One region of the Pseudomonas sp. BB438 genome, then DNA from elsewhere that is predicted to be linked to it. Evidence: predicted binding sites of a transcription regulator. Region 1 holds the regulator's gene; the other holds the start of a gene.
The links. Region 1 encodes FliA, which starts transcription of late flagellar genes. Its sites were predicted from a motif close to CTAAAGTTTNNNNNNNNNNNGCCGNTAA; they were not measured.

Region 1 (5,395 bases):
ACGATCTTCGAGCCCTGGCCCTTGGTCGAGTAGATGTTGATGATCCCGTTGAGCTGGGAAATCTTGGTCTTCACCACGTCCATGCCGACACCACGGCCGGAGACGTCGGAGATCTCGGTCTTGGTCGAGAAACCCGGGGCGAAGATCAGGTTGTAGCAGTCGGACTCGGACAGGCGATCGGCCGCGTCCTTGTCCAGCAGGCCCTTCTCCACGGCCTTGGCACGCAGAACGTCCGGGTCCATGCCCTTGCCGTCGTCGGAGATCGACAGCAGGATGTGGTCGCCTTCCTGCTCGGCGGACAACACCACCTTGCCCGAACGCGACTTGCCGGCGGCTTCGCGCTCGTCCGGACCCTCGATACCATGGTCCACCGCGTTGCGCACCAGGTGCACCAGCGGGTCGGCCAGGGCCTCGACCAGGTTCTTGTCCAGGTCGGTCTCTTCGCCGATCAGCTCGAGGTTGATCTCTTTCTTCAGGTTGCGCGCCAGATCGCGGACCTGCCGCGGGAAGCGGCCGAAGACCTTCTTGATCGGCTGCATGCGGGTCTTCATGACCGACGACTGCAGGTCGGCGGTGACCACATCGAGGTTGGAGACGGCCTTGGCCATCGCCTCGTCGCCACTGTTCAGGCCCAGGCGCACCAGGCGATTACGCACCAGCACCAGTTCGCCGACCATGTTCATGATCTCGTCCAGGCGGGCGGTGTCCACGCGTACGGTGGTTTCCGCCTCGTTGGCTGGTTTCTCCGCAGCGGCAGCAGCCGGCTTGGCCGCGGCAGGCTTGGCAGCAGCCGTCGGCGTCGGCGCGGCGGCAGGCCTGGGCGCAGGCGCTACAGGCTTGGCAGGAGCGACCGGCTCTTCCTTGGCGCCCGTGAACTGGCCCTTGCCGTGCAACTCATCGAGCAGCTTCTCGAATTCGTCGTCACTGATATTGTCGTCGGCGGCAGCGGCAGCCGGAGCTTCCTCGATTGTTTCTGCGGCAGCGGGGGCAGCGGCTGGCTCTTCCTTGGCGCCGGTGAACTGGCCCTTGCCGTGCAGTTGGTCGAGCAGCGCTTCGAACTCGTCGTCGCTGATCTCGTCGCCAGCGCCGGCGGCCGGCGTCTCGGCAACCGGTGCCGGAGCCGTGCTGACGGCCTCCTTGGCAGCACCGCTGAACTGGCCCTTGCCATGCAACTGGTCAAGCAGTGCTTCGAATTCGTCATCGGTGATGTCGTCGCCACCGGCGCCAACCGGCGCGGCGGGCGCCTCGGCAGCCGGCTCGAGAGCATCCATCAGTTGCTCGAACTCGGCGTCGGTGATGTCGCCATAGGCAGCAGCAGCCGGAGCCTCCTCGACGACGGGCTCGGCAACGGCCGGAGCGGCAACCGGCGCTTCAGCCGGAGCGGCGTTCGGGTCAGCCAGGCGCGACAGCGCAGCCAGCAACTCGGGAGTCGCCGGGGTCGGCTCTTGCGCGTCGCGGACCTGCTGGAACATGACGTTGACGGTATCCAACGCCTGAAGCATCACGTCCATCAGCTCGGCATCCACGCGGCGTTCGCCCTTGCGCAGCATGTCGAACACGTTCTCGGCGATGTGGCAGCACTCGACCAGCGCGTTCAGCTGGAGGAAGCCGGCACCACCTTTGACGGTATGGAACCCACGGAAGATTGCGTTGAGCAGGTCCATGTCATCCGGACGGCTTTCCAGCTCGACCAGTTGCTCGGACAGTAGCTCGAGAATCTCGCCGGCCTCCACCAGGAAGTCCTGGAGGATTTCGTCATCGGCGTCGAAGCTCATTCGGTGCTCCCTCTACAGCGTCAGCGGACGCTTAAAAACCAAGGCTGGACAACAGGTCATCGACATCGTCCTGACCGGATACGACGTCCTTTCTTGTATCGGCAGCAATCTGCGGACCTTCACCCTTGGACGATCTTTCTTTTTCCACCGCGTCGCGCATGCTCTCGTGGTCATGCTCGATGCCGGCATAGCGATCGACCTGACCCGCCATCCAGACCAATTTCACCAGGTTCGACTCGACCTCGGTCACCAGCTTGGTGACGCGCTTGATCACCTGCCCGGTGAGGTCCTGGAAGTCCTGCGCGAGCAAGATGTCGTTCAGGTGCGCGGACAGCTTGCGGCTATCCTGGGCGCTGATGTAGAGGAACTGCTCGACACGCTTGGCCAGGTCGCGGAAGGCCTCGGGGCCCAGTTCGCGACGCATGAAGCGCGACCAGTCTTCCTGCAGTTCCTTGGCCTGGGTCTCGATGTGCATGACCACCGGGGTGCACTCTTCCACCAGGTCCATGGTGCGATTGGCCGCTTTCTCGGTCATCGTCACCACGTAGGACAGGCGGTCGGTCGCATCGGCGATCTGCGAGACTTCCTGGGCGCGCGGGGAACTGGGGTCGATCTGGAAGTTGACGATGGCGTTGTGCAGTTCGCGGGTCAGCTTGCCTACCTCCTGGTAGAGCCCGCGATCACGCGCCTGGTTGAGCTCGGAGATCAGCTGCACGGCGGTCTGTACGTCGCCCTGCTCGAGGCATTCGACCAATTCGCGCGCGTGTTTTTTCAGGGTCGACTCGAAGTCACCCGCGGATTCGTTGAAATCCATGACGCCCTCTTGGCCAGCCTTAGCTGCCGACCCGCTCGAAAATCTTCTCGATCTTTTCTTTCAGCACCTGAGCGGTGAAAGGCTTGACCACATAGCCGTTGACCCCGGCCTGGGCCGCTTCGATGATCTGGTCGCGCTTGGCTTCGGCGGTGACCATCAGCACCGGCAGGTGCTTCAGGCGCTCGTCGGCGCGGACCGCACGGAGCAGGTCGATGCCGGTCATGCCGGGCATGTTCCAGTCGGTAACGAGGAAGTCGAAATTGCCGCTGTGCAGCATCGGCAGCGCAGTGGTGCCGTCGTCGGCTTCTGCGGTATTGGTGAACCCCAGGTCCCGCAGGAGGTTCTTGATGATGCGCCTCATCGTGGAAAAGTCGTCCACGATGAGAATTTTCATGTTCTTGTCCAAACCTGCCTCCATCGATACCAAACGCGCCCTGGCGGGCGTGCCGTCAATTCATTGAGCGCCGCGCGCTCTTTGCTGGGGGCGCGTCAAGAGAACGTCACCCCAAAATTCGTAAGCCTCTAACGCGCCTAAGGAAAATCCCTTCAGCCTTTTCGCTAGGAAAACGCAGGCGCGAAACTACCCGATGCTCAGCGAGCGCGCCACTCCGCCAGACGCGAGCGCAAGCGCGCGGCACACTGGCTGTGCAACTGGCTGACCCGCGATTCGCTGACGCCCAGCACTTCGCCGATCTCCTTGAGGTTGAGTTCCTCGTCGTAGTAAAGGGCCAGCACCAGCCGCTCACGCTCGGGCAGCTTGGTGATGGCATCGGCCAGGGCTGCCTGGAAGCGCTCGTCTTCCAGCCCGTGGGACGGCTCGTTGTCGTGGTGCGACGCGTCTTCGGCAAAGCCGCTGCCCTGGTCGCCGTCCTGCAACATGTCGTCGAAGCTGTACAGACGGCTGCCCTGGGTGTCGCTGAGGATGCCGTAATAATCTTCGAGGCTCATATTGAGTTCGGCAGCAACCTCCTGATCTTTAGCGTCGCGTCCGGTACGCGCTTCGACGGCACGGATGGCGTCGCTGACCATGCGGGTGTTGCGGTGGACCGAACGCGGCGCCCAGTCGCCCTTGCGTACCTCGTCGAGCATGGCGCCGCGGATGCGGATGCCGGCGTAGGTCTCGAAGCTCGCGCCCTTGCCCTGGTCATATTTCTTCGCCGCCTCCAGCAGGCCGATCATGCCAGCCTGCATCAGGTCCTCCACCTGCACACTGGCGGGCAGACGACCCAGCAGGTGGTAGGCGATGCGCTTCACCAGCGGTGCGTGCTTCTGGATCAGCAGTTCCTGGGAGTTGTGCGCCTGTGCCTTGCTGTACATACGCGCTCCGGAGGCCGCGGTCATACGGCCGAACCCGTGGGATGTTGCACCAGGCGCTCGACGAAGAACTCCAGGTGCCCTCGTGGGTTGGCCGGCAGCGGCCAGCTGTCGACCTTCTGCGCCACCGCACGGAAGGCCAGGGACGCCTTGCTGCGCGGGAACGCCTCATACACCGAACGCTGCTTCTGCACGGCCTTGCGCACCGACTCGTCGTAGGGGATGGCGCCGACATACTGCAGCGCCACGTCCAGGAAGCGGTCGGTGACCTTGGTCAGCTTGGCGAACAGGTTGCGGCCTTCCTGGGGGCTGTGGGCCATGTTCGCCAGCACGCGGAATCGGGTCATGCCGTAGTCGCGATTGAGCAGCTTGATCAAAGCGTAGGCGTCGGTGATGGAGGTTGGTTCATCACAAACGACCAGCAGCACTTCCTGGGCCGCCCGGACGAAGCTCACCACCGAGTCGCCGATCCCGGCGGCGGTGTCCACCACCAGCACGTCGATGTTGTCGCTGATGTCGCTGAAGGCCTGGATCAGGCCGGCGTGCTGCATCGGCGTGAGGTGCACCATGCTCTGGGTGCCCGACGCCGCCGGGACGATGCGGATGCCGCCAGGTCCCTGGAGGATCACGTCACGCAGGTCGCATTCGCCTTCGATGACGTCGGCCAGCGTGCGCTTGGGCGACAGCCCCAGCAGCACGTCGACGTTGGCCAGGCCCAGGTCGGCGTCCAGCAGCATGACGCGACGGCCCAGATCGGCCAGCGCCAGCGACAGATTCACCGACACGTTGGTCTTGCCCACGCCACCCTTGCCGCCGGTGACTGCGATTACCTGAACGGGATGCATACCCATATCAATACCTTGTCTCGTCGTTCGACCGTCACGCTTCTGGCGTTTCGGCTAATCCGGTTGCGGTGCTCCACCGCCTCCGGCGCTCGCGGATCGTCTAACAGAGCATCCGCATCGCTTGGGCGACCCAACTGGCCGCCCCACGCCCCATCCGGGGCTCACAATCTTCAACTGGCGCGACGCACCGGCTGTTGGTAAAGGCCGGCGAACATGTCCGCCATGGCGTCCTCGCAGGGCTCTTCCGGCGATTGCAGGCTCACGGCACGGCTGACCAGTTGGTGCGCGCGTGCCACATGCAGGTCATCCGGGATCTTCGGCCCATCAGCCAGATAGGCTACCGGGAGATGCTGGCTGATAGCCAGAGCCAGAGCTTCGCCGAGGCTTCCCGCCTCGTCCAGTTTGGTCAAAATGCACCCGACCAGGCCACAGGAACGATAGTTCTGCCAGGCGGCCTTGAGGACCTGGCTCTGGCTGGTCGCGGCCAGCACGAGGTAGTTCTTCACGTTCAGGCTCAGCGACGACAGCGCTTCGAGCTGCATGCGCAGCGCCGGATCGTTGGCGGGCAGGCCCGCAGTGTCGATCAGCACCAGGCGCTTGCGTGCCAGCGGCGCCATGGCCTGGATCAGCGACTTGCCCGGGTCGAC
Region 2 (5,395 bases), 2.1 Mb from region 1:
GTGGCGGCCACCGGTACGTCCGGATCGGGTATCTGGCTGCGGTGCGCATCGAGCAGGCGCTGCAGCACGTCACGGGCTTCGAGAAACACGCCGATCATGTCCGCGTGCAGGGCGGTCTGCCCGCAGCGGATGCGGTCGAGCAGGGTTTCCAGTTCGTGGGTCACGGCGGTCAGGTCTTCAAAGCCGAACATGCCGCTGGAGCCCTTGATCGAGTGGGCCGCGCGGAAAATGCCATTGAGCGTCTCGGCGTCCGGCTGATCGAGGTCGAGCCCGATCAGCAGGAGTTCGAGGGTCGCCAGGTGTTCGTCGGTTTCCTCGAAGAACACCTGGAGGAATTGCTCCATTCCGGTCGCCATTCAGGGTTCCCCTAGGGCAGGACCTTGCGGGTCACTTCCAGCAGTTTCGGCGGGTCGAACGGCTTCACCAGCCAGCCGGTGGCGCCCGCGCTCTTGCCCTGCTGCTTCATGGCGTCGCTGGATTCGGTGGTGAGCATCAGGATCGGCGTGCCACGGTAGCCGGCCATGTCGCGCAGGCTGCGGATCAGTGTCAGGCCATCCATGTTCGGCATGTTCTGGTCGGTGAAGACCAGGTTGTAGGTCTTGCGCTGGGCCTTGCCCAGGCCGTCCTTGCCGTCCACGGCCTCGTCCACCTCATAGCCGGCGGATTTGAGCGTGAAGCTCAGCATCTGCCGGATGGAGGCCGAGTCATCGACGATCAGAATCTGCTTTCCCATTGCGTTGGTTCTCCTCGGATTGCAATGCGTTTGTTGTCGCCAGGCGCACGAAAGCTCGCGCCATCCCGGCGCGCGGAAATGGTGTGTGGGGCTCAGCCGATGAGGGCGAGGTTGGCCAGGTATTCGAAGACGGGCTGCAGCATGTCGGGGCTCCTGCGTTGCCTTCAGGTCAGAACAGTTCCACCTCGCCAGCGTTGAGGCTGGTCTGGGCGACCGGGTTGCTCAGAGGGCGGCCGAGCTCGGCGACTTCGCCGCGCAGGCGTTCGCCCCACTCGCCGGGTTCGCGGCCATCCAGCGCTCCCAGGCCGACGGCGAGGGCGCCGAGGCGGGCGCTGTGCTTGCCGATCTGGCCGAGCAGCTGGCTGCTCATGTCCTGGAACTGCAGGGCGGTGACTGCGGCGTTGACGCCGTCGCCTACTTCCAGGGAGATGCGGTCCAGCTCCTGCACCACCTTCACGGTGTGCTGGTTCATGGTGTCGAGGTCGTCGAGCATGCTCTGGATCTTCTGGCGCGAATCCAGGGCGAAGGTCATGTCCTTGTCCGCCAGTTGGCTGATGGCGCCTTCGGCATCCTTGATCTCGTGGTAGACCACGTCGACGTGTTCACGAATGGCTTGCGAGAAGTGCGTGGAGCGGGTCGACAGCGCGCGGACCTCGTCGGCCACCACGGCAAAGCCCCGGCCGCTTTCGCCGGCGCGGGCGGCTTCGATGGCGGCGTTAAGGGCCAGCAGGTTGGTCTGCTTGGCGATGGCGTCCATGTCCTGGGTGGACTGCAGGATCTCGGCGATCTTGTGGGTCACGCGGTCCATGCGTTCCACCAGTTGCTGCGAGGTGCGGCTGGTTTCCAGGGTGGCTTCGACGAACAGCCCGAGGGTTTCCTGGGTGGCGTGGATGAAGCGTTGGAAGTCGATGTCACCGTCCATGTGGCCGCGACCGTCGTAGCGCTCGATCAACGAGTGGGACAGGCCGCGCTGGGTGTCGATGCGCTCGGCGAGGGCATGGAAGCTGTCGGTCAACTGGCGGATGGCCTGGTGCAGGAGGCTGTCGATTTGGTGGGTATGACCGTTGAGCGAAGCCAGATGGCCTTCCATGCCTTCCTGCAGTGGTCGCCAGTGCGGCAGTTCGTCGTTGCGCAGGTTGGTCGCCTGGGCATCGCCGCCGGCCTTCCCGGTACCGCACAGCAGGCTGCTCAGCACCAGGCTCGAGAGCCAGCCCACCGGCAGCATCCACCAGAACGGCACGCCAACCGCGCACAGTACAGCCACGACCGCCCAGGGCAGGGTCTGGATGATGAGGCGCCGTGGCCAATCCTGGCTGGCTGCTTGAACCGCCTGGGGGCTCAACTGTGAATCGCGCATTCAGTGCACTCCATTGCCGGGCGCCGGTATCCGGGCCAAACGGCTGCTGACAACGTCTTGAGCAGGAATTCGGCCCAGCGATTTAAAACTAGAGTGCCGTTGGGTGATGTCAAACTGGCGGCACATTCCCGTCACCAGGGATAGACCCTTGATCTAGAGGGGTTTTCGCTGAATGGCCGTTCATCGTCGCTGTCCGGAGGGCGACGGGCGGTAGCTCGCAGGCCTTGTGTGACGCGGGCTGTAGCGATTTTTCGATGACAAAACGTGCCGGCCGGGATGGCATCCGGAGCCACGGTGAAGAGGTGAGACAGAGGCGGATCGCAACTGCCTCCCGCCGACTCTCTCTGCCTGGTTCCCTCTCCCTAAGGGCGAGGGGACCGTTCGGTGCAGGATGAAACGGCAGCGTCAGCCGGCACGGACAGCTCCCTCTCCCTTCAGGGAGAGGGCGGGGGAGAGGGGAGACTCGAGCGCAGGATGCTCCCGGTCGGGGGCTTACAGCGTACCGAGCAGCTGGCGCGCCGCCTGGGTGTGGTCGGCGATCAGGCGCTTGAGGTCGAGGCCTTCCACCTCACCATCCACCACGCGCCAGGTGCCGCCGATCATGATCCGGTCGGCCTTGTCGGCGCCGCACAGCAGCAAGGCCGAGAGCGGATCGTGGCTGCCGGAGAAGCGCAGTTCGTCGAGCTTGAACAGCGCGAGGTCGGCCTGCTTGCCCACGGCCAGCTCACCGATGTCGCTGCGGCCGATCAGCTTCGCCGAACCCCGGGTGGCCCAGCCCAGGGCGCGTTCCGGGGTGATCTGCTCGGCGCCATAGCGCAGGCGCTGGATGTACAGGGCCTGGCGGGCTTCGAGGATCATGTTCGACGCGTCGTTGGAGGCCGAGCCATCCACGCCGATGCCCACCGGTGCACCGGCGGCTTCCAGCGCCACGGTTGGGCAGATGCCCGAGGCCAGGCGCATGTTCGAGCTGGGACAGTGGCAGACACCGGTACCGGCTTCGCCCAGACGGCGGATTTCCTCGTCGTTGAAGTGGATGCCGTGGGCCAGCCAGGTGCGCGGGCCGAGCCAGCCAACGCTGTCCAGGTAATCCACCGTGCGCTGGCCGAAGCGCTGCAGGCAGAAGTCTTCCTCGTCGAGGGTTTCGGCGAGGTGGGTGTGCAGGCGCACGTCCTCGCGTTCGGCCAGTTCGGCGCTGGCACGCATGATTTCCGGGGTGACCGAGAACGGCGAGCAGGGCGCCAGGGCAATCTGCACCTGGGCGCCTTCGCCGCGCTGGTGGTACGCGCGGATCAGACGCTGGCTGTCGTCGAGGATGGCCTCGGCGCTCTGCACGGTCTGCTGCGGCGGCAGGCCGCCATCGGCTTCGCCCAGGCTCATCGAGCCACGGGTGAGCATGGCGCGCATGCCCAGTTCCTGGACCACACCGGCCTGCACGTCGATGGCCTGCTCCAGACCGTCGGGGAACAGGTAGTGGTGGTCGGCGGCGGTGGTACAGCCTGACAGCAGCAGTTCGGCCAGCGCGACCTGGGTGGCCACGCCGAGCTGCTCGGGGGTCAGCCGCGCCCACACCGGGTAGAGCGTCTTCAGCCAGGGGAACAGCGGCTGGTTGACCACCGGCGCCCAGGCGCGGGTGAGGGTCTGGTAGAAGTGGTGGTGGGTGTTGATCAGGCCGGGCGTCAGCACGTGCTGGCTGGCGTCGAAGGTCTGCTGGACGGGAGTTGAAGGCTGCTGGCCGGCGGCGACCAGTTCGACGATGCGGCCGTCCTGGACCACGAGGCCGCCACGGGCGTCGAGGTCGTTGGCGGTGAAGATGGCCAGCGGGTTGCGCAGCCAGAGACGCGGGGAAGACATGGGTGAGTTCTCCAAACGGACGGAGCCGTTCGTAGCGATCCGGCTCCATGGGGTCATGGGAAGCCAGCTCAGTGTTCACCCTGTCTGCTGATCCAGGTCCGTTGACCCGGAAGTCAGACGTGGGCGCATGGTAACGCCCACGGCGCGAGCCGTCACCAGTCGATCGTCGTTCCCTGGTAGTCCAGGTAGAACTGGCCGCCACGGCCGGCGTGGCTTTCGACCTGGTCGGCGAGGCCCTTCACGCTGGTCGGCACGTCCAGCGGCGCGGACTCGCCGCCCATGTCGGTGCGCACCCAGCCCGGGTGCAGGTTGAGCAGGGTGATGCCGGTCTCGCCCAGCTCGGCGACGAAGCTGCGGGTCAGCGAATTGAGCGCTGCCTTGCTCGCGCGGTACAGCGCCATGCCGCCGGATTGGTTGCCGGCGACGCTGCCCAGTTCCGAGGTCATGAAGGCCAGCACGCCGTGTTCGGCATCCAGGCGCGGCAGCAGGCGTTCGGCCAGGCGCAGCGGGGCGATAGCGTTGACCATGAACAGCTGGCCGACCTCGGCGAGGCTGGCGTCGATGCTCGACTGGTGCGGCGGACCGTAGATGCCGGCGTTGATGTAGATGAGGTCGAAGCGGGCGCCGGCCAGGGCTTCGGCGAGGCGGTCCTGGGACTGCGCGTCATCGAGCAGCAGGGATTCGACGCGCACCGGCAGCGCCGCCAGTTCGCCGGCGTTGGCGGCGTCACGCACGGTGGCGGTGATGTCCCAGCCGCGCTCCAGCAGCTCGCGCACCAGGCCCAGACCGAGGCCGCGCGAGGCGCCGATGATCAGGGCGGATTTGGCAGTGCTCATGGCGTTCTCCGGTACCGTTGAAAAGCCCTCAGCATACCTGCTCAGTTCTCCGCGCGCAGGCGGTCCAGGCGCAACCGGTCGCGCTCGTCGGTGAGCCGCCAGGCCGATAGCCAGACCGCGCCCAGGGCGGTGGCGAAGCCGGCGGCGGTGAGCAGGAACATCAGCAGAATCTGGTAGCGCGCGGCGTCCAGTGGGTCCATGCCGGCGAGAATCTGCCCGGTCATGATGCCCGGCAGGGTGATGATGCCGGCGGCGGCCATCTGGTTCAGCGTGGGGATCAGGCCGGTGTAGAGGGCGCGGCGCAGCACACCATCCAGCGCGGTGTAGCGATCCGCGCCGAGCGCCAGGCGCGCCTCGATGGCGGCGCGCTCGCGGGTGACGCTGGCGAAGACCTGGTTCAGGGCCAGGCTCGCGGCGTTCATCGCGGTGCCGAGGATGATGCCCACCAGGGGAATGGCGTGGCGCGGGTCATACCAGGGTTGCGGGCGCAGGCTGCTGGACAGGGCGAACAGCGCGATGCCGAGCGTGGCGACACCCAGCGTGCTGCCGCCGATGCCCAGGTGCCAGAAACCGGCGAGGCGGCGCCGCTGACGGGAACCGACTTCGAACGTGGCGGCC

Region 2: the regulator FliA is predicted to act here: its motif matches at 2,216-2,243, upstream of AC1ZV1_RS00680 (methyl-accepting chemotaxis protein).

Annotation. Positions count from the first base shown of each region.
Region 1 is NZ_CM170001.1:4,664,311-4,669,705, forward strand. Features, by position in the region: gene AC1ZV1_RS21355 (chemotaxis protein CheA) at 1-1,775, opposite strand, end outside; gene AC1ZV1_RS21360 (protein phosphatase CheZ) at 1,807-2,589, opposite strand; gene AC1ZV1_RS21365 (chemotaxis response regulator CheY) at 2,609-2,983, opposite strand; gene fliA (RNA polymerase sigma factor FliA) at 3,181-3,930, opposite strand; gene fleN (flagellar synthesis regulator FleN) at 3,927-4,754, opposite strand; gene flhF (flagellar biosynthesis GTPase FlhF) at 4,919-5,395, opposite strand, start outside.
Region 2 is NZ_CM170001.1:138,520-143,914, forward strand. Features, by position in the region: gene AC1ZV1_RS00670 (chemotaxis protein CheA) at 1-356, opposite strand, end outside; gene AC1ZV1_RS00675 (response regulator) at 368-733, opposite strand; gene AC1ZV1_RS00680 (methyl-accepting chemotaxis protein) at 903-2,090, opposite strand; gene AC1ZV1_RS00685 (8-oxoguanine deaminase) at 2,583-3,941, opposite strand; gene AC1ZV1_RS00690 (SDR family oxidoreductase) at 4,094-4,777, opposite strand; gene AC1ZV1_RS00695 (ABC transporter permease) at 4,819-5,395, opposite strand, start outside.